Regions from separate parts of the Nitrospira japonica genome, predicted to be linked through region 2. Evidence: riboswitches for the same ligand, from Rfam matches in the RefSeq annotation. Region 2 holds a riboswitch; the other holds the start of a gene.
The links. A riboswitch is a leader RNA that binds a small molecule or an ion and turns the genes downstream of it on or off. The one in region 2 is predicted to bind cobalamin.
Positions count from the first base shown of each region.

Region 1: linked by a shared signal. The riboswitch ahead of NSJP_RS07685 (ribonucleoside-diphosphate reductase subunit alpha) and the one ahead of NSJP_RS16210 (TonB-dependent receptor plug domain-containing protein) in region 2 are both predicted to bind cobalamin.

Region 1 covers NZ_LT828648.1:1,604,564-1,624,524, reverse strand. Annotated here, with positions in the region: gene NSJP_RS07765 (efflux RND transporter permease subunit) at 1-1,062, shown strand, start outside; gene NSJP_RS07760 (SCP2 sterol-binding domain-containing protein) at 1,072-1,407, opposite strand; partial or broken gene speD (S-adenosylmethionine decarboxylase) at 1,473-1,817, opposite strand; gene NSJP_RS07750 (FAD-binding oxidoreductase) at 2,418-3,125, opposite strand; gene NSJP_RS07745 (DUF2914 domain-containing protein) at 3,238-4,344, opposite strand; gene NSJP_RS07740 (hypothetical protein) at 4,541-5,602, opposite strand; gene NSJP_RS07735 (YajG family lipoprotein) at 5,629-6,276, opposite strand; gene NSJP_RS07730 (hypothetical protein) at 6,373-7,002, opposite strand; gene NSJP_RS07725 (hypothetical protein) at 7,081-7,455, opposite strand; gene NSJP_RS07720 (hypothetical protein) at 7,525-7,857, opposite strand; gene NSJP_RS07710 (FAD-binding oxidoreductase) at 8,229-9,569, opposite strand; gene cfa (cyclopropane fatty acyl phospholipid synthase) at 9,574-10,683, opposite strand; gene NSJP_RS07700 (acyl-CoA desaturase) at 10,727-11,626, opposite strand; gene NSJP_RS20065 (cysteine-rich CWC family protein) at 12,145-12,450, opposite strand; gene NSJP_RS07690 (ribonucleotide-diphosphate reductase subunit beta) at 12,541-13,563, opposite strand; gene NSJP_RS07685 (ribonucleoside-diphosphate reductase subunit alpha) at 13,560-16,001, opposite strand; cobalamin riboswitch at 16,255-16,462, opposite strand; gene NSJP_RS07680 (antibiotic biosynthesis monooxygenase family protein) at 16,507-16,803, opposite strand; gene NSJP_RS07670 (polyprenyl synthetase family protein) at 17,462-18,352, shown strand; gene hpnA (hopanoid-associated sugar epimerase) at 18,442-19,428, shown strand; gene NSJP_RS07660 (carotenoid biosynthesis protein) at 19,507-19,961, shown strand, end outside.
Region 2 covers NZ_LT828648.1:3,414,631-3,424,034, forward strand. Annotated here, with positions in the region: gene NSJP_RS16190 (FAD-dependent oxidoreductase) at 188-1,456, opposite strand; gene NSJP_RS16195 (methyltransferase domain-containing protein) at 1,842-2,840, shown strand; gene NSJP_RS16200 (cob(I)yrinic acid a,c-diamide adenosyltransferase) at 3,305-3,898, opposite strand; gene NSJP_RS16205 (cysteine-rich CWC family protein) at 3,908-4,117, opposite strand; gene NSJP_RS16210 (TonB-dependent receptor plug domain-containing protein) at 4,126-6,237, opposite strand; cobalamin riboswitch at 6,262-6,434, opposite strand; gene NSJP_RS16215 (carbon-nitrogen hydrolase family protein) at 6,553-7,335, opposite strand; gene NSJP_RS16220 (ABC transporter ATP-binding protein) at 7,332-8,222, opposite strand; gene NSJP_RS16225 (FecCD family ABC transporter permease) at 8,219-9,271, opposite strand; gene NSJP_RS16230 (ABC transporter substrate-binding protein) at 9,370-9,404, opposite strand, start outside.

The DNA of each region.
Region 1 (19,961 bases), 1.8 Mb from region 2:
CCCGGCCTGGCCGACATCGAGGTCAGTCGTGAAGAAAATTATCCGGAAGTGAATGTGGTCGTGGATCGGGAAAAAGCCGCGCTGCTTGGAATCAGCGAAACGGACATCGCCAACGCCGTCTTATTTTCGTTGAACGGCAACGGGCAAACGGACCCCATCATTTATACCGATCCGCAGAACGGCAACGAGTACTACATCAGCGCGTGGCTGGCCGAAGACCATCGCAAAGACCTGACCGACCTGGAGAACATCATCCTGACCGCCAGCAACAAGGAGCCGGTGCTCCTGAAAAACGTCGCCTCGCTCAAGCTCAATGCCGGGCCGGTCAAGATCGACCGCAAGTATTTCCAACGGGTCATCCATATCACGGCCAACCCGTTGAATCGGGACCTCGGCGCGATCGCCGCCGACCTCGAGGCCGGATTCTCCCGTCTGCAGCTGCCAACCGGTTTCAGCATCAAACTGGCCGGTCAAATCCAGCAGCAGCGCGAAACCTTCACCGGCCTGTTGTTTGCCACGGTGCTGGCCTTGATCCTGGTCTATATGGTCATGGCGGCCCAATTCAAATCGCTGATCGATCCGTTCATTATCATGTTTTCGGTTCCGATGGGCTTCCCCGGCGTCATTTTGGCGCTGTTCCTGACCGACACGACCCTGTCCACCACGTCGATGATGGGCATCATCATGATGTTGGGTATCGTCGTCTCCAATGGCGTGTTGCTCGTGGATTACACGAACGTCTTGCGCCGCAAGGGAACCCAGCTCCATCAGGCCGTGATCACTGCCGCCAGGACCAGACTTCGCCCTATCCTCATGACGTCCTTGGCCACCGTGTTCGGATTGATCCCCATGGCAATCGGCTGGGGAACCGGCGGAGAGACCAATGCCCCCTTGGCCCGAGCTGTGGTGGGCGGTCTCAGCCTCTCCACCTTGCTGACCCTCTTTCTCGTACCGACGATGTATTTGATTCTCGAGGAGCGGTTTCCGAGGCCCCTTGTCGACGAGCAGCCAGGTGGGGGCGACCTACCGGCGCAATCCTCGATTGAGCCGCTAAGAGGATAGTCGGCCTGTCTACGACCCAATACCGGGAAAGAGCGCGCGCAATTGAAGCGCCAGTCCCAGATCTCCCATGATCCTCAACTTGCCGGACATGGCGGCCATTTGACCGCTCAATTGCCCGGTGAGGACCTTGATACAATCCTCGCCCGCCATGGCCAGCGTCACATGCGGATCGTCGTGCTTCCCCTCGTTGACCCGGCACGCGCCCTGGCTGACGGTCAGGAAGTAGTTCCCGCCCTCGATGCCGCTCAAGTCGAACTGATAGACGGCCTCCAGGCCTTCGGCCGCGTCTGTGTCGAGTTTCTCGGGCAGATGCCGGAAGAATTCTTTGAGTGTCGGAGGCTTCATGAAGCCGCACGAAGGCGGAAGTGATGCGGAGCCGGGAGCCGATTACGCGGCTCCCGGCAAACTCGTTAATATCGAAGCGTGACGGTCGCCGTGCTGCGACGGGCCTTGAAAAAATCCTTCGAAAAGGCCTCCACGACGGCGGGGTCATACCCCTTGCAGCTGAAAATATCCAAATAGGCGTTGTTGGTATCGTTGGCGAAATGCCCGCTGATCAGCGAGGTCGAAATCAGTTGTACCATCGAATAGCCGGCGACACGACCCGAGCCGAAATCGACGACCTGACACTCACCGAACCGCTTCATGCCGATCAGCTCGCAGAGTTCCACGACGTAACGGCGAATATGTTCCGCATTGCGAATCAAATCCGGTTGGCAGTCTTGGAGATCCACGGCGGTGCAGAGTCCCCACGCCTTCCCCTCTCCCACCATTTCGTGGGCTTGAACGGGCGAGGAAGTCGTCGGGGCACTCGATGGCAAAATCGTCGATTCCGATCCAACGGTTACGCTCATAGGATATTCCGCCTTTCTGTGATGTGGTGGGAAAACCGTTTGAATGTTTGCACTATAACATGATTCGTTCGGATGCAGGACTCGGGCAGAAAAAAAATCTGTTTCGTCCGCTGCTGAATCGCGACGATTGGTTGACAAGCTTCTCGACGCTCGGACACAATGCTCCCCATGTCGTCGTCGTCTGCAACGCCGCCCCCGTCCGGTTCTGCTCCCGTTCTCTCCGAGCTTCCCGATCGCCTATGCACCTGGTGCAAGATTTCGATGAAGAAACGGCTCGTGGGAGGAGGACAATTCGTTCACTACACCTGCCCAAAGTGCATCTTTCAACACACCACCCGGTTGGGGCCGAAACCCCAAGCATCGCCAAAACACTAGTCCATGACGCGGAGGCCAGCGGCCCCGCTCACCCGTCCACCCATCGGACTGTGGGGACAGTGGTTTCCGCTCTATGTGGACGCGTGAGCGATGCGAGAATGCCGCTAGAATGCGATTCACCGCCTGTCAGTAGTACTTCTCCCGATAGATCGGGCACAACCCTTTCGCCTGAATCAGGGCCGTCACATCCTTGATCATCGCGCCGTTACCACATAGATACACGGAAAGGTCACGCACCGACGTCACCCGGTCCCGGACCAACTCCGTGACTCGTCCCCTGACCCCCGTCCAGTCCGGACCAGGCTGCGAGAGGCAGGTGACGAACGAAAACCTCGGGAAGCGGGAGGCCAGCCCGTCCAGTTCCTCCCGGTAATACAGGTCCCGCTCGTATCTGAGGCCCCAGAAAAGGGTGACAGGCTGAGAACTCTGCCGCTCCAATTCCGAAACAATCATGGACCAAAGAGGAGCGATGCCGGTCCCCGTGGCGACACAGAGCATCCGTCGGTTGGAATCCTCTCGCAGGTAGAACGACCCGGCCGGGCCCTTGAACCGGACGGCATCACCCGTCCGAAGACCATAGAGATACTGCGAACCCGGCCCCCCCTGCACCAAATTAAAGACCAAGGTCACCCGATCCCCGATCGAGGGGGGAGACGCAATGGAATAGGGCCGGACCACGGGTTGGGGGAGACCGGCCTTCGGCACCTCAAACGAAATGAACTGTCCGGCCTTGAAGGAAAGACGAGACGGTTCGTGCAAGGCCAGTTCCAGTTCACGAACATCATGCGTCAAGTCTCGAATTCGACAGACTTCCGCTTGGTAGGTCAACGTCACCGCCGATCCGCCTTTGTTTCAAGCTGTTCCCGAATACCGTACCACAGACGTCTTGGGGTCGTCCGTCGGGATGGTTCGATGCGAATGTCAGGCAGATGGATGTGCACACGCATTAATAGAAGGTCGTGACCAACGGCCCCATCCCGTAGTCTTGTTCCACGGTGACGGAGACCCGGCCGATGATACGGCCGTCCTCGGATTCCACGTCGACGCGCCACTCTCCCGAGTCGAGTCGCTGCTTGAACGTGTAGGCCCGGTATCCGCCCTCTCGTCCTCCGGAAATCCTGACCGGGATGCGATCCGCATGGGTAAACGGCCTATCGTGCCGGGCTCGGAAATACCAGTGATGATACACCGTCGTATTGAGCGATACCGGCGCAAACACCGCCGTAAAGCAATAGACCGGCTCATCAGCAGGGAACACAGTATCGGACCGCTTCCACACTTCGTACCACTTCTTGGCGTAGGACAGCTCAAACCGGTCGTCGCTTTTCTTCACCTCGTGATAGATGCCTCCGAACTTCAACGACAGCGGCACCGGCGGAATCCAATTGAGAAAGTAGAACGACACCAGTAGGGCGATGAGTGCGAGCGCGGGCGCAGTGACTCCGACCGCCTCACGCCGGGATCGGTCCGGGTTGTTCCGATAGATCAGCTCCACGACCCGCAGGGTGACCAGGCCGCTGAGCACCGCGCCGAGCAGGAACATCGCCGCATTCATCAGGCCGGTCATGACGGGCAGGAAGAAGGTGAAGAACGAGAAACACACGAGCGCATAGAGGCTCACGGTCAACCGCAGATTCGAGAGCCGGTCCCGTAGGAACTCGTTGCCGACCAATAGGAGGACCAGCAGGCCGAAAAACACGGCCGTACCGGTCAGCGACGCACTGCGGGAATAAAAGACGGCATAGGCGCTGAAGAGCCCGCCGAGCAGGAACTGGCTGACCATTGGATAATAGGGCCGGCTGCCGAGCGTCCATCGGACGAGCGGGGGGAATGAGGCCAGCTGCGCGCGATCGGGAGGCGGCTCGATTCCCAACCGGCCGGTCAGCACGATCAGGGTTCCGAGCAACAGAATGTAGAGCAGCAACAGTAAGTTGTCCTGCAGCCGGTCGATACGCGTCAAGGTCAGCGTGTCATAGGTCACGCCGGAGAAGAAAAACACGGCCGGCATGAACGGCTTGGCGAGAATCGATTGAACCTTCCCGAGCGGGCTCATGGGCCCACTGTGCTGAATCGCCAAGAATTGATCAACGAAAAATACTCTTTGCGATTCGCATTGAGATTTCGTACAGAATGTTCAAAAAGCCCACCGGCGAGGCCGCAGCGAGTGAAACCCTGAGGCGTACGGTTCCGGGTACGTCGAGGGTTTGAGCGATGCGAGAACGATGCCCGTAGGCTTTTTCAACATTCTGTCAGATGAAGGCGGGGAGCGGTGCATACACGACCGGGTACCCGACTAGTCGCTCCAGCCATCCGGCCATCTGCTCCTCGGGCAACGGGGCCCGATTCAAGCGGACTTCCAAGTGAAACCCTGCGCCGGTCCCCATGACTCCCACAATGGCCGACGCGTCGTCCTGTTCCGGAATCAAGTCCTGCGTTTGAAATTCGCAGAGTGTGGCATAGAGCCGGCCCTCCGGTTCGATCACGCTCCGGATCTCCGGCAGGTCGTCCAGGGGACAATGCACCGAACACCGATAGGCCAAGCCGGCCTGTGGCTCGATGGCCGCAAATTCGCCGAGCGCTTCTTCGGAAAAACCGGTCAGGTAGGCCCGGACGCCGGCAGGCTCGGGGGCAAACGTCGCCGCCAGCCGGCTGGCTGGGACCAGGAACTCATAGGCATCCGTGGTGTTGTACTCGAACTGGCAGGGGCCGAAGGCGTCGGGCCAGGAACAAAAAAACGGGACATGCGGATCGACCGGATGCAAGACGACCTGCTGCTTGTCAATCGCCGTTTCAACCGGCACTTCGAGCGAGGTGATGGCCTCGAGGAACGCGGTACGGCGCTCTTCCAGCCATTGCTCCCGCCGGTCGTCCCCTCTGGTCTCTCCGGGGCTGATGACCTCCCTCGTTTGGAGACGTACGCGCACGAATGAATGGGCGTGGCGAAAACCGAGCCAGAGCATGTTGCGGCTTTCGTGATGGACCAGCGGCTCGCGATTGCGCCAAGGGTGGCTGATCGAACAGTAGGTGCCGAGATTCTGATGTCGCTGATAGACCGTGTGATAGGCCCCCGCCAGCAGGAAAAAATCCCCTCGCCAGCCGCTTCGCACGTGCACCAGGGTGACGTCTTCCGTGGCCCAGGCGTCGAGACCGTCCAGATCCTCCGGCGCTTCTACCTTCCAATCCTCGACGTAACAGATGACGTCCTTGGCCGCAACCGCCGGCTTCAGGCCCAGGGTGGCCAGCCGATCGCCCACGGCCAATACCTGCCCGAACGACAGGGGCGTGGTCGTTTCCCAGCGACGTTCCCGCACTGGCGTCCTCCTCTCCCATCGTCCTCCTATCGGCTGGGCCGGAGCGTGCGCTGTGAAATCGTCGTGTCCTCGACATACCGATCGATCGTGTCCTTGATGGTCGCAGTGAGCACTTTCTGTATGTCGCTATCCGTGAACCAAAAGACGGTGTCGGTCTGCGCGCCCTCGATCGTGCGATTGGTGGTCGTCTTATCCGCGTTGTTGTGCGCTGAAATCGTCACCTTGCTGCTGGACGTCAGCGCCGTCGAGAACATCCGGCTCTTGGCGTTGGCGGATAAGTCGACGATCTGCCCGGTAATCACGATGTCCGCCGAGTTTTCTGAGCCGGCCGGCAACACCCGGACATCCCACGACCGGTCATGCCACCCCCTGGCCCGCAGCCGCTCCGCCAGCGCTTGCGCATAGGCGTCGCCCGGCTTGTCGCCCTTCGTGTTGAAATAGGTGACTCCGCCCCAGAGATGCGTCCGCATACCGACGCGGCTCTTCTCCATGCGCCGGTCCTCGAACGGGACAACCACGATCTTGACCGCTTCGGGCTCCGCCATCTGTGCGGGCATCGGCTTGGGAACGACATCCAAATGAACGGTCTGGCCGCTTCCACCGCAACCGGACCCGATCAGTCCCCCCACCAGCAACACCATCACCGCCCCGGCACGCATCAACACCTTATCCATTTGACCTCCTTGCGCATCGACAGCCGCATCATTGAGTCCGTGAGAAAGAATGGCGCTAGTCTACCGAAATCCCTATGCCTTCACAAACAGGGAATTTCAAGAGGAGACGATGGGACTCAGGGCGGCAAAGGCCTCCCGGGCGAGCGATGCCAAGTCTCCTTGGCGGACCCGGGCATCGCCGAGAGGAACATACCGCCCGATTTTCAGGAATCCCCGCTCAGCCACGACAGCGGCGACCGTTGCCTTGCGGTCATGGGTGAGAGGAAGCGTGTATCCCTCTCCGCATTTCCATTCCCAGAGCGTCGGCGCCGTGGACAACTCCAGATGCCGGCCGGCGACGGAATGGAAACGATCCACGAGATTCTTCTTGTATTGCTTCACGAGCCGCCCTTCCAGAATCCAGACAAAGACCACATGGTGGCCCCACCAGACAAGCGTTCGGAATGTGTACTTGTCCGATCCTTGAAAGTGTTTGGGACAATCGAGGTATTGATACGGGCAAGATTCGAGGTGTTCGCCCTTCACGAATTGGTGATGCGTCGCGTCGAAATCGGAAGGGGCCAGCAGACGCGAGCGCGTCAGTTCGTCGCGAAGCGCAACGTGCGAGGCCTCCAGCATCGTTCGGATCTTTGCCGAGATCCGCTGCTTCTTGCGAAAGAATTCGCCGTCGGCAAGCAGGACTGTTTCCTCGTCGGTAAACGAGCCCGAACGATCCAGGGGATTCATTGCAGTCGCTCCACGTCCACGATGAACCGGACCGTCGATCCCGGGAAACCGCGTCCGGGAAACGTCTCTTCGGCCCCGTCACTTTTGGTGCGTCTCAAAGGCCGTCACCGCCACGGCATAATGCCTGCGGCATTCCGCACAACGGATCAAGACCAAATCCTTGAACACATCCATGTCCCGGAGCGACAAGGCCGCCGCATGGGCCCGGAGACACTCCGTCAGCCGTACCTCGCCCTCGTCGGGATCGCCGGGCCGTTCGGGGTCCTGCGGGTCGGCCGATACCACCGAGGCTCTGACCGTGACCGATCCCAATGCCAAATGATGAACGGATCGACAGGAACTGCAGCTCAGAATAAGCGTGCGGTCTGCTCCCATCCGTTTGACCGCGATGCAGAGCGGATGTACCGACCAGCATTGCTGGAGAAACGCCCCGCTGTGAAAGACCTCGGCCATTTGTCTCTCTTCCGACCGTGCAGGTTGGCAACCGATCGCGACGAGCCCACGAGCCCGGTTATGAACCGGTCACAGTTTCCACAGCGCCACCATGATCATGGCGCCCATGATATAGGGAATCACGCAGGCATACAGCACGACGGCGCGGGCCTGCTCGTGCGATCCGGTTCGCGTTCGATGTTCCTTATAGACGAATTCATAGCACAGGACGAGCACCGTCAGCGTCAAGGCTGCGGCCCGACTCGTTCTCGGCCAGGTGTACTGGCCGCTGATGAGAAAATTTGCCGTGAAGAATCCGCTGGAGAAGAGAATCAGCGGGGCCAGAACGTAGTGCACGCTCTGCGCCAACACCTGCTGCCATCTCGGGTCATCGGAAGATCGGCCGAAGTCGGGGTCGGTCACGAGCCCACGGCCACCGGCTGCTCCGCCGTCGGGGGGACGGAGGCGGCCTTCTCCGCAGCGCGGCAGGTTTTGCAGATACGCGGACGAGCCTTGAGGAACGACACCTTGCCGCTGGCCAGGCAACTGTAGTGGACGAACTCGTCGCAAACGCTGCAGCGGGACCAGCCTCCACGAAGCATCGTTTTGTCGCGATAGAGCCCTAACTGGCACACCTTGCACTGTCGCGGCTCGATCGGAAGGAGCATCGGCTCCCAATCACCACCAGCTTTCCTAATGCTCATAGGGAGGCAGTATAGCCAAGCGGGCTCCCGAATGACAAGCGGCCGGAAAATCGGCGGGCGTCCCAGCCGGCAGTTCCGGTACGGCGAACGTCAGAGCTTGAGCACACATTTTTCATAGAGACCCTTCAGCCGTTTCCCCGGATCGTACAGGCCCTTCAAACGGCGATAGGCCTCGCCATTGTACAGCCGATCGAATTCTTCCCGAGAATAATACGAGGTCGAATACAGCGACTTATGGCCGCGAAGATCCCGAACCGTCTCTTCGACCAGCTTATTGAAATGCCCGTCGCCGTGACGGCTCTTGACCGTATCCCAGAAACCGAAATTGACATAGGGCATGCCGGGTTCCATGGGATACAGACTGTACGAACGGGCGGGATCGCGAACCGCGACCGGACAGAGCCAGACCGGCGTGATGCCGATGCGCTCGTTGAAGAACCGCGCAAATCGTGGGGCCTGTTCGATCGGAATCTCCACGTCTTGAATGACGGCCTCCTGACGGCCTTCGATCATCTTCAGGGCCAATTGCGCGACCCGTGAGCCGTGGGCCCGCTTCCACAACCTCCAGTACACTCCGGAATTGAGCCGCTCTTTGCCCCATAACCGGCGCATGATCGGATATTGCAGCAGGAAATGCTTGGAGCACCAGAACCAATCCGTATCCCAACGCCAGAGATAGTCGTGTGTGATCAGGTAATCGGTCGTCTTCTCCGTGATGGACCGGTAGTACATCTGCAGATAGGTGTAATCGCTCAGCCATTCCGCCTGGCCGACGAAGATTCCCGTCGTCAGGTAGAACGTCCGCCCGTCGAACATCGTGCCGTCCACGAAATCGGCGCCGCCCTGGCGGCAGGCGTCCGCCATGGCCTCAAAATACCGATCCGGATCCGTAAAGCGGCGGTGCGTCAGCTTCACGAAGGGTTTGATCGGAATCAGATCGATGACGGTGCGCAACGCATAGCCCAGCGTGCCGTAGGAATTGGGAAACCCGAAGAACAGGTCGCGATGATCGTTGTCGGCGGTCGCCGTGACGACGCGCCCGTCGGAGAGCAGGACGTCGAGTTCACGCATGGTCTCGTGAACGAACCCGTATCGGAACGATGAAGATTCGATGCCGATCCCCGCGATCGCGCCGCCGACCGTGATGGACTTGAGCTGCGGCACCACCGCCGGCATCAATTGGAATGGCAAGGTTTCGCGGACCAGTTCTTCGTACGTCGTCAGGGCTTCCACTTCCGCGGTCCGAGCCTGTTCGTCGATGCGAATGACGTGACGAAACTCCCGCAGATCGAGCCGAGGTTTGGCGGATCCGGTCCGATGCCGGAAGAGATTGGAAGTGGATTTCTCCAGCGAAAGTCCCTCGGAACCGAGGGACTGCATGCTCGCGGCGGCGCGCGCCCGCTTCTCGGCATACGCGTCAAAAGGAATCATGCGCTTATCGTACCGGCTCGTATCCCCCCAACGCACCGTGCTTGGACAGCACGACCTGCCAGAGGTGAATACGGCGGGCGCGGAAGGCCCCGGCCAGCGACAGGAGGTAGTACCGCCACATCCGGCGGAACCGTTCGTCGAATTTCGCCTTGAGCTCGTCCCAATGCCGGTCCACGTTCTCCTGCCATGCCACGAGCGTGCGGTCGTAATCGGGCCCGAAATTGTGCCAGTCCTCCAACACCAAGAGTCCGTCCATCGCCGCACTGAGCTGCGCGACGGAAGGGAGCATCCCGCCGGGGAAAATGTACTTGTCGAACCAGGGATCGGCCGTCGAGACCGACGCGTTGTTCCCGATCGTATGGAGCAGAAAGAGTCCGCGGCGCTTCAGCGTCCGATGGACCGTTTCCATGAGCGTCCGGTAATTCTTGTATCCCACGTGCTCGCACAGGCCGATGGCCGCGACCTTGTCGAACTCGCCCGAGGCGCTCCGGTAGTCGCCCTGAATCACCTCGACCGGAAGGTCCTCGCACCACTTGCGTGCATAGCTCACTTGTTGTTCGGAAATATTGTAGGCCGTCACGCTGCATCCGTAGTGAGTCGCGGCATAGCGGGCGAAGCCGCCCCATCCGCACCCGAGCTCCAGGACCCGTTCTCCCTTCTGAAGGTGCAGTTTTCTGCAGATGAGGTCCAGCTTGTGCTTCTGCGCCGTCTCCAGATCCTGGGCCCGTTTCCAATAGGCGCAGGTATACTGCATGTGCGGGCCGAGCATTTTTTCATAGAAGGCATTGTCCAGATCATAATGCTGCTGGGCAACCCGCTTCGAAAGCCGCATGTTCTGCATGTTGAACAGCCGCGCCTTCAATGCGTTCATGATCAGGTATTTGTCGACGACGGCGTGATCCAGCGGCACATCGTGGAACTTGGCGAAGAAGTCGTCCAAGCGCCGCGAATCCCACCAGCCGTCCATGTAGGATTCGCCCAATCCCAACGACCCTTCCGCCAGCACCCGGGCATAGAAACGGTCGTCGTGGACACGGATGTCGCCCGGCTCCGGTCCATCGACCTGGATGCCGGCCTTTTCAAGCAAACTCTCGATCGTGGATTTTTGACTCATGATCCGCTGTTCAGAATGGCCGACGGCACCCGCCATGACAACCCTATCGGAGGGCGGCCGGTGCCTGGGGGCCGTCCGATCGGAAGGACAGCTCGGTGGCGATGGTCGCGGCTTTGATCTGCGGGGGCGGCGTGCGGATGTCCCATACAAGCCCAACCCACGACAGGACGACGAGGACGTAGTAGGACAGGTCCACCTCCCACCAGAACCAACCTTGATTGGCTGCAATCTGATAGTGGTGGTGATTGTTGTGCCAGCCTTCCCCGCAGCAAAGGAGAGCGAGGATGAGGCTGTTTCTGCTTCCGTCACCGGATCGGTATCGAACGGTCCCGAACAAATGAGTCAGTGAATTGATGAAGAACGTGCAATGGTAGAGCGCCGTTGTGGAGATGAAGAAGCCCCAGACCAACCCCGGAAATCCCCAGAGCAAATAGAGCAGGCCGCCGTAGACAAACGGGGGAAGAAAATAGAACCGATCCAGGAACCGAATCTCAGGATAGCGGCTCAGGTCCTTCACCAGGGTCAAGTCGGTCTTGACGTGATCATCCGAGAGGATCCAGCCGACGTGCGAATACCAGAACCCCCGCTGCAGAGGGGAATGGAAATCTTCTTTCCGATCCGAATACTTATGGTGATGGCGGTGATGGGCGGCCCACCACAACACGCCCTTCTGTGCCGACGTCATGGCCCAAAACGCCAGTAGAAATTGAAACATCCGGCTCGTCTTGAACGACCGGTGCGAGAAATAGCGGTGATACCCCGCCGTGACGCCGATCATCCTCACGTAGTAACTCACGACGGCCAGGACAACCCATTCCCATCGTACACCCGTCAGGATTGCGGCAAGACAGAGCAAGTGGATGGCAACGAACGGGAGCGACTCCCACCAGCAGAAGCCGGGAGATTTAGGCGGGATCGACTGATCGGGACTGGTAGCTACCACGGGGCCCTCTGAGAGCATCTGCCAATCGCTAATCGCACCGATTCTCGTCCGACCGTTCTCTCAACGGACCCCAAATGCGTCACATGGAGACTCGGAAGCGGAATGACCCACGAAGAACCGAATAACATCCTTGACCAAAACCTTGCGAAAGCCGGTAAGTAGACGACACACAGCCACTGCTCAGACAAGCGTGTCTGCCCCTGCCGGACGCGCTATACAATCATCCACCACCCGAGCGCGACGACGCCGAACAGCAGTGGTGCCGTGACTTGGTGGGCATTAAGCCGCTCCTGATCACCCGGCGGGATGGGTAATGACTCTAAGATATCTGTTTTTGAAATTCAAGGCCAGCGCAATCGGATTGAGCAGAAATCCCGAAAAAGATCTTACCACGGCACGGCCCGGAGCCGAAGCCCTCGAGGGAGCGTGACGGAGGGGAGAGACGCAGGGGGGCAGACCGTGGACAGATACCTACAACGAAGAGGCCTCGCGCCTGCGCTGCATCGACGGCCTCGCCACTACCTCCACGTTCGAATACGATCGTGAATCTTTGCCAACTCGACCATCGAGGAATGGGGCTCCGATAGACAAATCCGACAAAGGCAGGCCTGCCCCTCGGATCCGCATCGGACACGATCGAGGACCTCCGGTGCAATGGATGACTCGAAACACCAACAGGCTCTGCTGCCGGCCGCCATCCCGCATTCATTCCCCTGTCCGCAGCGCGGGCACTTGGCCGGATCGAACTCCGAGACGCTCACGCCGGCGCACCGGCGAAGCGGCTTGGAACCACCCCAGCCGCCTCGACTTCCGCCCACCCGCATGCCCTGAGTCCGCAATCCGGATCCACACGGGGTCGCGCCGGCGGCCAAACCCGCCCGCCTGCCACGCAACCCGGCGCCGGGTATCGTCCGTCAGAATGCCGCATCGAAGGCTACGTCTCCGGTCACGCCCACCTGATACGCGGACACACGCCGTTCAAAGAAATTCGCCACTTCCTGCACATCCTGAAGATCCATGAACGTGAAAGGATTTTTCGCCCCGTACCGTTTCCGGAGGCCGAGGGTCGTCAGTCGTTGATCCGCCACAAACTGCAGATACTGCCGCACGTCGCGCAAGGAGAGGCCCGCCACGCCTCCACCCAAGAGATCTTCGGCAAACGCGGTCTCGCAGGCGACGGCTTCGTCCATCATCAGCCCGATATCGGCCTCGAACGCTCCGTCGAACAGCTCCGGTTCTTCACGGCGGACTTGACTGACCACCTCGAAGGCAAAGGCCATATGGGCGCTTTCGTCTCGAAAGACCCAGTTGGTCCCGCTCGCAAGCCCGTGCAACAGGCCGCGTGACCGGAGGAAATACACATAGGCGAACGCGGCGAAGAAAAAGAGTCCCTCGATGCAGGCGGCGAAGCAGACCAGATTCCTCAAAAATCGGCTCCGCTTCTCACGGGAATCCAGGGCATCGAGTCGGTGGATCGAATCCATCCACCGGAAGCAAAATTCGGCTTTTCGCCGGATCGAGGGAATGGTTTCCACGGCGGCAAACGCCGAGAACCGCTCGTCAGGGTCGGGCACGTACGTGTCGAGCAGCGTCAAATAAAATTGGACGTGCAGGGCCTCCTCATAGAGCTGCCGGGACAAATACATCCGCGCCTCCGGCGCGTTGATGTGCTCGTACAGATTGAGGACCAGATTGTTGGCCACGATCGAATCGCCGGTGGCGAAGAATGCGACGAGCCGCTGCACCAGGTGACGTTCGGCGGCGCTCATCTTCGTGCGCAGATCGCCCACGTCGGTCGAAAAGTCCACTTCTTCCACGGTCCAGGTGTTCTTGATCGCCGAGCGATACATGTCGAAGAATACGGGATACGCCATGGGGCGGAGTGTCAGGCACATACCGGGATCGAGCAGCCGCGCCGGCCGTTTGACGTGGCTCATTGGCAAGCCTCGCAGCTTCCGGGATTCTCGAGCGAACAGGCCACGGCGTCCGTGCCCCGTTCGCCTGGCGACTTTTGCGGCGCGGCGTCGACCGTGGCTTTCGCGATGCGCGTGGCGGGCCGGGAACGCAGGTAGTACGTCGTCTTCAATCCCTTCTTCCACCCGTAGAAATACATGCTCGACAATTGGCCGATGTTCGGATTTTCAATGAACAGATTGAGCGATTGACTTTGGTCGATGAAGGCTCCCCTATCGGCCGCCATGTCGATGAGGGACCGCATCGGAATCTCCCAGGCGGTCCGATACAGGGTTCGCAGGTCGCTCGGCAGTTCATTGAGCCCTTGCGCGGAGCCTTCGGCCAGCTTGAGGCGCGCCCGCGTCTCGCTGTTCCACAGGCCGAGCCGCTTCAGGTCCGCGACGAGATACCGGTTCACTTGGAGAAAGTCCCCGGAGAGCGTTTCCCGCTTGAACAGGTTCGAGACCTGCGGCTCGATGCATTCGTAACATCCGGCGATCGACGCAATCGTGGCGGTGGGCGCGATCGCGACCAGAAGCGAATTTCGCAGCCCATGCGTCGCGATCCGCGTCCGGAGCGCGCTCCATCGCGCCGGATCGCTCGGTTCGATGCCCCAGGCGTCGAATTGCAGTTCGCCTCGCGCCGCCCTCGTGTCCTCGAACGCGGGATGACGGCCCTTCGTGATCGCGAGATCCACCGAAGCCGAGAGCGCGTGGTAGTAAATGTCTTCGGCAATGCGGGCAGACAATGCGCGCGCCTCCGGAGCGTCGAAGGAAAGCCGCATTTGAAACAACACGTCCTGCAGGCCCATGACCCCGAGCCCGACCGGCCGCCAGCGCAGATTGGACGACCGGGCCGCGGTGATCGGGTAATAATTCAAGTCGATGACGCGATCGAGCTGATACACCGCGCATCGCACGGTACGGCCCATTTTCTCGAAATCGAACGAGACGGCGCCGTCGGAGCCGGCCGCGGTATGGCGGGCAAGATTGATCGAGCCAAGGTTGCAGACGGCCGTTTCGTCCCGCGACGTCACCTCGAGGATTTCGGTGCAGAGGTTCGACAGATGAACGGTCCGCCCCGGCAACGCGGTCTGGTTACAGGCACGGTTCGACTTGTCCTTGAACGTCATCCACCCGTTGCCGGTCTGCGCGAGCGTCCGCATCATTCGCGCATACAGCTCGCGCGCCTTGATGGCTTTTACCGCGAGCCCGGCCTCTTCCGCCCGGACGTACGCCCGCTCGAACTCTTCACCGTAAAGATCCGGCAGTTCCGGAACGGTCTTCGGATCGAACAGACTCCAATCAGCGTCGGCTTCCACACGCCTCATGAAGAGATCCGGAATCCAATTGGCAAGGTTCAGATTGTGGGTTCTGGAAGCTTCGTCGCCCGTGTTGTCGCGCAGTTCCAGAAACTCTTCGACGTCGGCGTGCCACGGCTCGAGATACACGCAACAGGCGCCTTTACGCTTTCCACCCTGATTGACCGCGGCAACGGAGGCGTCGAGCGTCTTCAGCCAGGGGATGATTCCGTTCGAGTGTCCGTTCGTGCTCTCGATCAAGGAGCCGCGCGAGCGCACACGATGATACGCCAGACCGATGCCTCCCGAGAACTTCGACAGCATCGCCACGTCCGTGTAGCGTTGATAGATATGCTCGAGGTGGTCGTCGGGCGAATCGAGCAAGAAGCAGCTCGACAACTGCTCGTGCTTCGTCCCGGCATTGAACAGGGTCGGCGAGCTCGGAAGGTATTCCAAAGATGACAACAACCGGTACAGTTCCAGCGCGTCGGAGACGGTCTCTGACAGCGCGCAGGCGATGCGCAGGAAGAACTGCTGCGGCGTCTCGATCACTTGCCGGGTCGCCGGGTGTTTGAGCAAATACCGGTCGTACACGGTACGCAACCCGAAATATTCGAACTCACGGTCCCGCTTCGGATCGAGCGCATCGTTCAACTTGCGGCTGTTTTGCGAGACGAAGTGTTGAAGCCGCTCGTTCACCAATCCCAGGCGATACCCGGCGGCGACGGACTGGGAGAACGCGTGGATCTCCTGATTCCGCACCTCCTTGTCGATGTAAGTCGCCAGCAACCGGGCGGCGAGTCTTGCGTACTGGGGTTCCTCCACGATCAGGGCAGCAGCCGTCTGGATCGAAAGCCGGTCGAGTTCGCGCGTCGTCGCCCCGTCGTACAGGCCGCTGATGGTCTTGGTCGCGATCCGAAGCGGATCGATGTCCGAGAGGCCGCCGCAGCAGCGCTCCACGGCACGGACGATCTTCATGACGTCGACCGGTTCCGTCGACCCGTTGCGCTTCTTCACCCGCATGGTGTGCTGGGAAGACACCTCATCGTTCCCGCCATGTGGAGAGAGGGGTGAATCTGAGACGGCGAGACTCTCGATGCTCTCGGTTGGTTCACTGGGCATGCACGTCCTCCTCGTTGGGTCGGGTAGCGCAAAGGATGCCCCTTTGCGGCGAACCGCGAGAAGTCGTTGCCGGCCGAAACGCGTGAGGGAATCAACACGGTTCCGAGACCGACCGCCACCCCCGCGGGTGAGAATACAGCTGTAGAAGGATGTTGGTCGTGAACCAAGAACGGAAGGCAGGATGACAGTCCGAACCAGCTCAGACCTACGGTCCTCCCTCGAGGCTTCCAGGTCGAACCGGTTTCGGTTGTCTCTCCGTCACCGGGTGCTGGCAGGTCTTCGGGCTTGCGAGCGCTTCGGCTGTCGCCGGATTCCTACTCTCCACCGCTTCCCGGCCGGAAGGCCAGTGCGTAATCGTGGAGTCGTTCTCGCTTACCGCTGCGGGGCAGCCCCGGATTCGCACCGGGTTCCCTTTTGCTCACTGAATAGGAGATCAGTGAACCAGCACGGGCGGAGTCTATAGTCGGCCCCTGGTGAAGTCAAGCACGCGCGACCGGACGCTCGATCAATATTCAAACGCGACGCGGTAGAGCGCCGGCACCATCTCGACGCCCAGCTGCGCCAGCTTGGCTTTCATCGGCGTGACGCTCTTCTCATACGCCTTCCAGTAGATTTCTTCGTTGTCCCAAATCGCGATGTTGATGAAATTGAACTTGCTGTCCGGCTTGAGGCTTCGATGAAACTTCCCGCTGATGAAGCCAGGCTGGGAGGTAATGTCGGCCTTCACGTCCTCCCACCATTTCACGAACGCCTCTTCCTGCCCCTTCGGAACCGAGAACACGTTGATCAGCGTCACCGCCATGATGCACCTCCCCAGGATCAGTACGGTCGATCGAGTTCACCAGGTATCATTATGCTGTCGTCGTACAGAGCGATGAAAGGGGTGTGAGCGCGGGTCCTGTCGCGGCAACCAGCCCCCTGGTGCTCGCTCCACCCATCCCCCAGCGGGTCCCTTCCGCTCCGCGCGACGGGGCACCCGGTCACCGCGACACCCGCGCCAAGCAAGATATAGGTTGAGGGAGCAAGAATGCGTGCACGTTTGAGGTGAATCGGGCCACCTTCATGCGGCTCCAGCATATCGACGGAATACCCGTTTCAGTTTTCCGAACAATGATGAAGCCTGGGTAGAGAGACCACGAGGTCTGCTACCTAAGCGGCCATTGGGACTTGTGTTTCCGCTGATGCCGAGTTATGCGGCCTGCTCCGGGCAGGTGGCGTCGCTGTCCGCAGATCCATTCAAGCGTCGCTTGGAATGGATCCAGTTGCGGCGCCAAGCATCAACGAGGCTAACAGCGGCCAACAAGGCCCAGGCCTCAGCGAAGGTAGCAGACCGAAGCCCGATGGCACAGCTGCGTGACCGAGAGCATTCGTCTTCCACATCTCTGTTTGACACTCCAAAATCCATTTGCTACTCTCCGCGCCGTTCCTTCCCTTTGATATCAAACACCGCTTTCAACCCCATGAACATCAAGGATTATCTCGAACACAAACAGGTCGAAGTCGATCGGTTTCTCGATCAGGTTACGCCGGCCGCGACGCTGCCCCCGACCACGCTTCACGAAAGCATGCGCTACAGCCTCATGGCGGGTGGAAAACGGATCCGCCCGATCCTGGCGATCGCGGCGGCTGAGGCGGTGGAAACCAACCCGCCCGGCTTGATGGCGGTCGCCTGCTCCCTGGAATTCATCCATACCTATTCGCTGATCCACGACGATCTGCCGTCGATGGACAACGACGACTTTCGCCGCGGCAAGCCGACCAACCACAAAGTGTACGGCGATGCCATGGCGATCCTGGCCGGCGATGCGCTGCTCACGATGGCCTTCGATCTCTGCAGCCGGCCCGATCTGATGAAGGGCTGCGATCCGACCAGACAAGTCCGTTTGATTCAGGAGCTAGCCTATGGCTCCGGTCACGCCGGCATGGTCGGGGGACAGGTATTCGACATTCAGGCGGAAAACCGGGACATCGACTTGGCCGCGCTCCAGAACATCCATAAACACAAAACCGGCATGCTGATCCGCGCCGCGGTACGAATGGGCGCGATCGCGGCCGGAGCCACCGACCGCCAACTCAACGACATGACGGGCTACGCTGAGGACATCGGACTGGCCTTTCAAGTCGCCGACGACGTGCTGAACGTCACCGGCACCCGGGAAGAGCTGGGCAAGAATCCGAACACGGACGCCGAGCGCGGCAAGAAGACCTATCCGACCTTTTATGGAGTCGACGGCGCAAAGAAGTTCGCCGACGAATGCGTGGCCCGGGCGATCGGCCGCCTGTCCTCCTTCGGCCAATCCGCCGATCCGCTTCGCGAGATCGCCCGATACATCACGTCCAGAAAGAACTGAAGGGCCGATAGCTGACAGCTGATGGCCGACGGCCGACGAACGTTCGCTCCTGCCATACGCCATCAGCCATTCGCCATCAGCTCCTCACTATGAAGGTTCTCGTCACAGGAGCCAGCGGGTTCGTCGGAGGCGCGGTGGCGCGTGCACTGGTGCAAGCCGGGACCGAGGTTCGCCTGCTCGTCCGCGCCGACTCGGATCGGCAGAACTTCGACGGATTACCGGTGGAACCCGTCACCGGCGATCTGAGGGACCAGGCCTCATTGCGCCGGGCCCTGTCCGGCTGCCGGCAGCTCTACCACATCGCCGCCCACTATGCCCTGTGGGCCAAGGACCCGTCCATTTTTTACGACGTCAACGTGACCGGCACAAAGAACATGCTGGAGGCGGCCCGTTCGGTCGGCATCGAACGCACCGTCTATTGCAGCACGATCGGCGCGATCGGATTGCCGCCCGAGGGCGGAGTCGGCACGGAGACGACGCCCGTATCTTTGGATCAGATGGCCGGGCACTACAAGCGCTCCAAGTTTCTGGCGGAGCAGGAGGTCTTGAAACTGGCGAAAGACGGACTGCCCGTGGTGATCGTGAATCCGAGCGCGCCCGTGGGAGCCGGCGACGTCAAGCCGACGCCGACCGGGCAAGTGATCGTCGATTTCATGAAGGGGCGCATGCCCGCCTACATCGAAACCGGCATGAACTTGATCGACGTCGACGACGTGGCGGCCGGCCACCTGCTGGCCATGGAGAAAGGCCGGCAAGGCGAACGGTACATCCTGGGAAACAAGAATTTGATGCTCCGCGAAGTCTTCGAGATCCTCAGTCGATTGACCGGCGTCAAGGCGCCTACCCTGCGGCTGCCGAGGCTGGCCGTGCTTCCCCTGGCCTACGGCAACCAATGGATCGCCGCACTGACCGGCCGGACGCCGCGCATTCCTCTTGAAGGCGTGAAGATGGCCAAGTACAAGATGCATTATGATTGCAGCAAGGCCCTGCGCGAACTCGGCCTTCCTCAAACCCCTCCGGAAGTAGCGTTGGAAAAAGCGGTGCGATGGTTTCGAACACATGGTTACGCCTCATGAGGCGTCAATGCCACACGCCGAATATTCAATGTGAAGTGACGGTCGCCGGATTCCACCATCATTCAACATGAAACATTGATGGACATTGCCGTCCTTTTCTTCAACACCATCCTGCTCCGACCCTATGTGTTCGTTTTCCTGGCCGGGTTCCTGATCTCCGCGATTCAATTGCTCGGATGGCCGCGAGCCTGGCGGCTCTGGCTGATCAGCTGGTTGACCGCTTTCGTCTGCGAGTTTTCTTCGACCAGAACGGGGATCCCGTTCGGCTGGTACTTCTACACGGGTTCCACAGCCGGCCAGGAGCTGTACTTTTCGAATATTCCGTTCATGGATTCGATCTCGTTCAGCTTCTTGCTGTATGCGGCCTATTGCACGGCGCTGTGTGTCGTGTTGCCGTGTGACCGAACGGATTCAGCCTCCCGGCTGCAGCCTCTCCGCTTCGACCTCGCTGTCCGCAGCGGGTGGCAGGCGCTCCTGTTGACCTCGCTGTTGTTCGCCGCGATCGACATGGTGATCGACCCGGTCGCGTTGCG
Region 2 (9,404 bases):
TGCGTGTGGGAGGAGACCATGAAAGAACGTGTATCGAGGCAATTCCCACCAAGCTGATCACAATGTGGACAGGAGCGACGTACTACAACGCCATATTGCTTACCTGAATCTAGAATTCTTGGGTGGAACGTCAAGCTTGAGCCGAACGCCGCGATGACATTGCTCACACGGGATCATGACAGATCGACTATTGAGATCGTTCGTGCGACCGGATATCGGGAAATAGCCCCGCCGCAATCAAGCGATCAATCCCGCTAAACGGCGATACAGTGCGCAACCCTGCCGTTGTCGATAAAACCTGATAGCGTAGCCGTGCGTTTCGATCTAGAGTCTGAAACACACGATCGCGGAGGCGGGCCACCACCGGATTCCCGGTATTCCAATAGAACACTTGTTGATCGGCCAAGCGTTGCAGCATGTTCACTTGCGGTCGCCTGGCACGTTCAAATGCACTCAATCTGGCGGCCGAATAGTCCTTGTCAGCAAGACAGCTTGGGATGAGATCGGCTAGCGTCATGGCATCGACCATGGCCTGCATCCGCCCCTGCGATGCGTGGGGATTCATCGCATGGGCGGCATCACCGATCAGGACGGCTCCATTGGCCACCCATCTCGGCGTGCGCACCCGACAAGTCGGCAGATATCCGACCTGACTCCACTCGTTCAAATTCCGAAAGAGCCTGCTAAACTGCGGTGCGATCTGGCTCCAGGTCTGCTGGAGCGCAGGGATACCACGCTGTTTCACGGCTTCCATCGAATCTTTGGGAATCATGTATAAGATGTATGCCTTCTTTCCAGTGACCGGAAACAGTCCCAAGATGGTCTTATTCCCAACGTAGTAGGACGTGTCCGCGATCTGATCGTCCGACTCCAGTATCGCAATCAGATATCCATCCCCATAGAGATGCAGATCGACGGGGATCTTGAGAGCTTCTCGCACTTTCGAAAACGCTCCGTCAGCACCGACGACAACCTTTGCACGAATCGTGAGTGGGCCATCCCGTCCTTCAGCCGATATTCCGACAACCCGCTCGTCCTCGCGTATGAGTCCCGTGAAGGAGGTTCCGTAGTGAAGTGCCACGCTCTTCTGTTGCTGTATTGCCGCGATGATCGCATGGTGTGCTACGTTGGCAAGGGTCACGATGGCGCGGTTATACGGTGGCGGCAAGTCGCCATAGTCAATGCTGCAAAGACGCGTGCCCCCGGCTCGGCAAAAATGAAACAGCCGCACGGACAGCGTAGCATCGGCCGGCAGTGACGATAAGACGCCCAAACGGTCGAGAACCGCTTGCCCGTTTGGTTGGATAATCTCACCCCGCAAACTCTTGGATGGACTGCCTGCCTGATCGACCACCACTGTGCGAATGTTTTGCTTTGCCAGTGCCAGGGCTAAAACGGCACCGCCGCCACCCGCACCGACAATCGCTACGTCCGTTTCGATCATTCCCTTATTCATGGCGAGATGATACTCCACGGGCCGGAACTCGATATCTTTTCTCGTTTCTCATGGCAGCGGCGTTCGCGAACAACTACCAAATACCACACTCCAAATACCTTGCGCAGCTCTATTCAAGGCTACCATCTGAAACATACCGTCGAACGGATCGGTCTCATTAGGATCTGCTCCGCATCTTTGAGGACTCCTTGAAATGAGGAACTCAGCCAGCTTCCCAAACCCTTCGCTTTGACTTAACCGCTCTGCCGAGGCTAATCTACACCACTTTTCGCCTCTGTTGGCACATCAATAATAGGGACGGGATAGGTGTTCTTTAGATTGCTCCCGCCACTCTCTTGCACTGTGAGTGGACGTGAATGACATCACGCTTCTTGAGACATTCGACATGATGAACATGTTCATATTGGTGATCGTCTCTCTTCTGGTCTTATTGCTGATCGGACTCGTGCTGTACTTGCTGTTTCCTCGCAAGTATCACTCCGCCGATTCTGTCGCCAATTCTTATGATGACTGGACCAATGACGGCATTCTGGAGTTCTACTGGGGCGAGCATATTCACCTGGGGCACTATGGCTCTCCGCCCCACAAGAAGGATTTTCTCAAAGCCAAGTCAGACTTTGTGCATGAAATGGCACGTTGGGGTGGGTTAGACAAGCTTCCCGCCGGCACGACGGTTTTGGACGTGGGCTGCGGCATTGGCGGAAGCAGCCGCATTCTAGCACGGGACTATGGCTTTGCCGTGACAGGAATCACCCTCAGCCCTCAGCAAGTCAGGCGCGCTCAAGAACTGACCTCCCCGGAGGTGAACGCCCACTTTCAGGTCGATGATGCGCTGGCCCTTTCGTTCCCTGATGCCAGTTTTGATGTGGTCTGGTCGGTCGAGGCAGGACCGCACATGCCGGACAAGGCACGGTTTGCGCGAGAGTTATTGCGCGTTCTGAAACCGGGTGGAATTCTGGTTGTTGCCGATTGGAATCAGCGGGACGACCGCCGGGTTCCACTCAACTTCTGGGAAAAGCCAGTGATGCGGCAACTGCTGGATCAGTGGTCTCATCCGGCGTTTTCCAGCATCGAACGGTTCTCAGAATTATTGGAGGAAACCGGACTGGTGGCGGGTGAAGTCACCACGGCAGATTGGACTGCCGAGACCTTACCCTCCTGGGTCGATTCGATCTGGCAGGGAGCTGTCCGCCCGGCAGGGCTCGTTCGGTTTGGCATGGTCGGGGTAATTAAATCATTGCGAGAAGTGCCTACGTTCCTGTTGATGCGTCTGGCATTTGGGACAGGGTTGTGTCGCTTTGGCATGTTTCGGGCCGTGCATGCCAATGTCCCTGCGAGTGAGATATTGTCTACACAGACGGGCAACAGGTGTGTCCGATCATAACTGGCGTTTGATGCCCCAAGAAACTCATCACTGAGCTCAGGTTCTTACAGGACCCGCGAAGGCTCCATTCTCGGCACAGTCAAAAGTGTTTCGTCGCGGCGGCTCCGGTTCGCAGCATTGAACAACTAGACCAATAATATCCAGATCTATTTCCTCTCCCTCTCTCAGATCCGGGTGTGCTTCCAGAATGCCATGAAGGATCAATGCCGGATGCTCTGATAACTTCATCAAGGTCGGTCATCGCGTGATCATCCATCGCCCGAAACTCACCCTCGCACTCATCGACACGCCGCAATACAGAGGCCCGCGCAGTCGGATCCCATAGCCGATCCTCCCACAGTCAATCACTCGGGCCGAGAATGTTTCATCTCCGACTGCAGTCGGATACCAACCCCTATTCGTCAGACCGATTTCTTGGAGTGGCAATTCTTCCCACGTCATGCCTGAGGGGATGCTTTTGCTTTCTAGTCCGTCTCATCGGCATTGCGCTGCCAGAGGAATTCAGGCTCTCCGCGCTGTTTGGCCGCCCATCGAGCCAGCACGAACAGGGCGTCGCTCAGGCGATTCAGAAACTTGTTCATTTGCGGATCGACGGCCTCTTCTTTGGCCAAACGAACACCGATGCGCTCGGCCCGCCGGCAGATCGTTCTGGCCTGATGGAGCGTCGCCGAGACCTTTCCCCCTCCGGGCAGGATAAACTCCTTGAGGGGGGCCAGGTCTTTCTGACACCGGTCGATCATCCGTTCAAGCCGCACCACATCCGGCGCGGTGATGGTCGGCATATTCTTGAATGACTGACCGGGGGCCGTCGCCAGAATGCTGCCGAGATCGAAGAGCTTGTTCTGTATCCAACGAAGGTCTTCTTCAAGCTGCCTGGCCGAATCCGTAGCGCCGCTCGATTCGTCGTTCATCGCTCGGACGAGACCGACCGATGCGTTCAACTCATCCACCGTGCCGTACGCCTCCACGCGCAAGCTGTCTTTCCAAACCTGCTGACCGCCGGCCAGCCTTGTCTGCCCCGCGTCCCCCGTTCTCGTATACACCTTGGTAATTCGCATTCGATATCCTCATGTGGGTGAGGAAGGATCGGACACCGATCCCTCCTCACCGGCCACGACGTTCGTCAAACACTCACGGCAGAGGCAGTCCGTAAACGCCCGCTCGATCCGAACCATCTGCCGGTCGGTGATGCCCATCTGCCCGCACCAACAGCCGTATTGCCCGCACTCGAAGGAGCGGCCACAGCGTTCACAGATCTTCCAGACAGGACCTCGCACAGCCCCCTCTAGAGCGGGACGTCGAAATTCACCCTGACGCCTCCGAACACCGATCGGATCGGAGTTCCGAAGAACAACACTTCTTCGTACTTCTGATTGAAAATATTATCGGCCCTTCCATACACTTGAATGCTCTTCGTGACATTATAGGTCGCGGAGGCGTTGAAGACATAGAACGAGGGCACGGACTGTTGATTGCTCACGTCGTTGAAGCGTTGACCTGCGTACCGCCCCTCCAGATTGGCTCTGAACGCTTCGACCGGCTGGTAGCTCAAAATCGTGGACCATTGATGCAACGGCCACTGTGGCAAGCGGGTATCGGCATTGTTCGTCAAATTTTCCGTGCTCGTGTAGGTATATTGGAACTGCAAATCAAGACTCTTGATCCACGGCCGGTCGCGCACGAGCTGCAGCTTCGCGCTCGCCTCGACACCTTCCGCTCTGGCTGCGCCGATGTTCTGAGCACAAAATCCAAACGTCGTAAAGCCACATCCGACCGGATCGAAAACCGACAGAATCAGATTTTGATAGCGGTTCCAAAAGTATCCCGCACTGAGGACTACACGATCGTTGAACAGATACTGCTCGAGGGCCGCATCCATGCTTTTGCTCTTCTCCGGCTGTAGATTGGGATTCCCGAAATCCGGAAAGAACAGTTGATTGATGGTCGGCGCCCTGAATCCTGTCCCATAGCTGCCGCGCAGCTTGGTACCAGTTTCCTTGATCAAATAGCCTCCCGTGAAGCGGTAGGTCGTCGCGCTGCCGAATACATTGTATTCGTCCTGCCGGATGCCCGCCGTTCCGAACAATCGATCCCAGAGATTCAATTTAGCCTCGGCAAATCCGGCGTTGCTACTGATGTTCTTGCTCGGGATCGTCGTGGTGCCGGCCAGCGTATCGAAATTTTCTCCGATCTGTTCGCGGAATTGATACCCCGCGGTGACGGCGAGGGGTTTGGCTATCTGGAAGTCATGCTGCCATTCGATGCGGTTGCTGGTCGTGTTGATTTGAGAGTTGAACGGAAAGGGCACGCCCTCTGCCCCTGTTACGAGATTGCGCTCGACCGTCCCGGACACGGTACTGAGGCTTTCGGTGGCCCGCGCCAACGTCAGTTTTTGGGACCACCAATTCGTAATAGGCTGCATATAGCTGCCCGAATACACATACTGCTGACTTTGCGTCTTGGCACCGAGTATGTCGGCAGGGTCCGAACCGAAGGTACTCGGGTTGAAGGCAAATCCGTCCAGGTTGGTGATGCTGTTCATCCAACGAAAATTGAACTCCAATCGGCCGTCTTTTGGCAGATCGACGCCGAGCCGAACGGACCCTTGCCAATTGTGAAATCCGTCCCGCTCGCTTGCTCCCCGCCGATAGTTGATGGCCGAGAAACTCGCTGCATCCCAGCGGGTCAGCGCCGCCGCGACATCGAACGCCCCTTTCTTTCCTGAAATGTTGGCACCCTCACGAATCGTCGTAAACGAGCCGTACTCGACGAACGCGCCGATGTTCGGCGTGTCGCGCCCTCGCTTGGTAGTAATGTTGATCACGCCGCCCATGGCATCTGAGCCCCACATCATGCCCTGGCTGCCTCTCAAGATTTCAATCCGCTCGATGTTGTCGCTCGTCAGGTTGGCAAAATCATACGAGCCGAGCGTCGCGCTATTGACGATCGCTCCGTCGATCAACACCAGCGTTTGCTCGGGTGTCCCTCCACGCATCCGCACGCCGACGGTGGTCCCAGGACCTCCGCTTTGAAAGACGGCCAGTCCCTGCGCCCAGCGTAACGCTTCCGCGACGGTTCTCACTCTGCGTTGTTCCATCTGCTCGCCGGTCATGACTTCCACCGCGCTGGTGACTTGCTTGACGGGCACTTCCGTCTTCGTGGCACTGACGATGACTTCCGGAGCTTCGAGAACCGTTGATCGATCGACTGGCATACTTTCAGGAGGCGCAGCAGCGGGTTCCCCGGCTTGGTCAGGTACCGGTGACTCGGCGGAAATAGGACCTGCCCCCTGGCCAGGTATTGGCGCTTCTTCGGCGGAAGCGGCATGGAGGGGAACGAAAATGCCCAGTGCAAACACGAGCGCTCGAAACCCGAACGAAACGGAACACGGCGACATGAGAACCTCCCTTTGGCTCGAAGGGTGCTACTTCCTCCGTCAGTTGGGTCTCCTGACTCACGGATCGACGTTTCCCTGCGCCTTCCCATGGAACGACGTCCACAGTGGCGTTGCGGCAGGGTCACTCCCCGTTTACAGTGGCGGCACCGTGATGGATTCTCACCATCTTCCCCGGCGCTGACGGCGTATGTTCGACTGGTCCCTTCTTAGAATACTGTTACGCACCCACACGTTTTTGCAGAAGGAGCGGGTGCAACGTCCTCCTGCGCGCATGCAAACGATCTTCTCTCCAGGATTCTCACGTGCTCCATGTGATCAGCCCGGAAGATAGACTGTTTGATATGCGGCTGACAGCGGTTTCATTGCGACGAAGTCCCATTCACACGTCAGGACGGCGGAACGATCGGATGTATAGGACAAAATTCGCTTCCCGTTCTTCACGGCAAGACTCGGGGCTTTCAAAAAATCGAGGGTCCGCTCCGTACCGGTGCGGTTGCAAACAATCAAAGGAAGGCCGGTCTCTTCGGTTCGTGCTTCCCATTCACCGTTCGGACCATGGATGCCCGGACCCCACGAAGCAGGTGAAATGATCATTTGCGCTCCGTCCGTCTTGAGTGCATCCGTCAGATGTCTCGTATAGACATCGCTGCAGATCGGGAGACCGACCTTGACGCCGTCGCATTCCACTGCAGCGACGCGGTCGCCGGGCATCGACCACGATAGAGAGTCACTCTTGACGTTGATCTTGCGATGCCTGCCGATAATCCGACCGTCCGGGTCGATGACAAACACGGAGTTGTAGAGCTTCCGCCCTTCTCGCTCCGGAATCGCGAGAAACACCGTACAGCGGAGTGTTTTCACGAGCTGGCAGAACCGCTGCATCCATGGATCCGGCTGCGGTTGAATCCACTCGGTTCCGACGACCTGTGGAAACTGCAGCCCGCACACCGTAAGCTCGGGCGTCACAATCCACTGTGCACCGGTCTTAGCCGCGAGTTTCACGGCTTCGACGGTGACAGATCGATTGCGCTCGATGTCCCCCGGTACCAGGAGAAGATGGAGCAATGCGATCTTTCGACGATCGATTCCAATCATCATGTCACCATGTCGCGGCTGGGCAGCGTGACGCGTGGCAGCCCTGAAACAGGGTGGCAATCCACAAGAACCCGGCATCGATACACCGCTTCCAGCACGTCCCGCTGAACCACCTCGGAGGGAACGCCAAGCCGGACGACTTGTCCCCGATCAAGGAGCAGCACCCGGTCGCAATACTGGCTGGCCAAGTTCAGATCGTGGGACACCAGCACGATCGTCAGACCCCGCTCCTGTTTCAGCCGGTGCAGCAGGACGCAGATGCCGACCTGATGCTGGAGATCGAGAAAGGCCGTGGGTTCGTCCAGCAACAGCACACGCGGCTCTTGGGTCAGAGCTCGGGCAATCACCACACGCTGCCGCTCCCCGCCGGAAAGTTCCGTCACCCGTCGTGTCGCCAGTTTCCAAACATCCATTGTCACCATCGCCTGCTGCGCGATGGCGCGATCGCCCGGACTATCCCATCCGAATCCCAGATCCCAGGGCGCCCGATGCCGATGAGGGAATCGTCCCATCAGGACCGTCTCGGTGACGGTAAAGGGAAACGTCTGAGACGTGTCCTGTGGGACAAATCCGACGTCCCGCGCCACGTCTTCCTGCCTCAACTCAGTCAGCCGATTTCCAAAGAGTCTGATGGTGCCCTGTTGCTCCGGAATAATCCGGGCAAGCAACTTCAGCAACGACGTCTTACCAGATCCATTCGGCCCGACAATGCCCAGCATTTCACCAGGCTTCACAGAGAAGCTGACATCGCGCAAGGCCCACTGGGGCGCATCTGGGTCCATGCGGCCGTAGTGAAACCGGACCGAGCGGGCGTCATACACCGGGAACGGCCCTCTGTCGACGGACTCCGACGGCTCGCTGCTGAGATCATGTCCCGGATACGCAGTCACGACATTCGATCTTTCCGCCAGGCCAGAAGATAGACGAAGAACGGTCCGCCGACCAATGCCGTCATGATGCCGACCGGCAACTCCGAAGGCGACACGACCGTCCGAGCGAAGGTATCCGCAACCATCAAAAACGTGCCGCCGATCAGGGCGGAGGCCGGCATGACGAGACGATGATCCGCCCCGACCATTAGACGTACGGCATGGGGAATCACCATGCCAATGAAGCCCACCATGCCGCTGACAGAGACGACGGCCCCGGTCATCAGAGCCGAAAACAGGAGAATACGCCGCTTCGCCAACTCCGTGTCGACCCCCAGCGATCGGGCCGGTTCTTCCCCGTATGCCATGACGTTCAGCACGTTGACCTGCCCAAACAACAGAGTCAAACAGACCGCGGCGTAGAGAGAGAACACCAGCAGCGTCGGATATGCCGGCGCCATGAGGGACCCCATGAGCCAGATCATCATGCCGAAGGAACGGTTGGGATCCATGATCGACGTAATGAACATGATCAGCGCCGAAAAAATCGCATTGAGAATGACGCCGGCCAACAACACACTGTGGATGGGCAACCGATCGTAACTTGCGGCCATCCGATACATCAGGGCCAGCGCCACCACGCTGCCCGCGAATCCACAGAGCGGCAATGCCGACATGGCCATCACGGTCGTCCCAACGCCGAACAGAACGGCGACGGATACGCCGAGCGCGGCGCCGCTCGAGACACCGAGCACGTACGGATCGGCCAACGGATTGCGCAGCAGCGCCTGCAGAGCCACTCCGACCGCCGCCAGGCAACCACCGACGAGAAACCCCAGGAAGATTCTCGGCAGACGCACCTGCAGCAGAATCGTCGCCATCACATCCGACTCGCTCCGACGATCGCTCGTGGCTTCGACCATTCGGGCAAAGATGCGCGCCATTTCGTTGAGACCGACAAACTGCGTTCCAAATTGGAGACACAGCAGGGCCAGGAGCGCGGCCAGCACCAGCAACATTCCAATGACCGCCGTCCAACGGCCTGCGCCCAGTGTCGACTTTCGAAACACTTCATCGTCGGCGAACGCGGCGGGTGCCGTCTTCGGTTCTGGTACTGGAGGAGGAAGGCCAACCGATGCGGAGGGCGAAGAATGGTCGGATGGCGACATCATGGCAAGGGAGCGGCGTTGTCCGAGAGAGAAA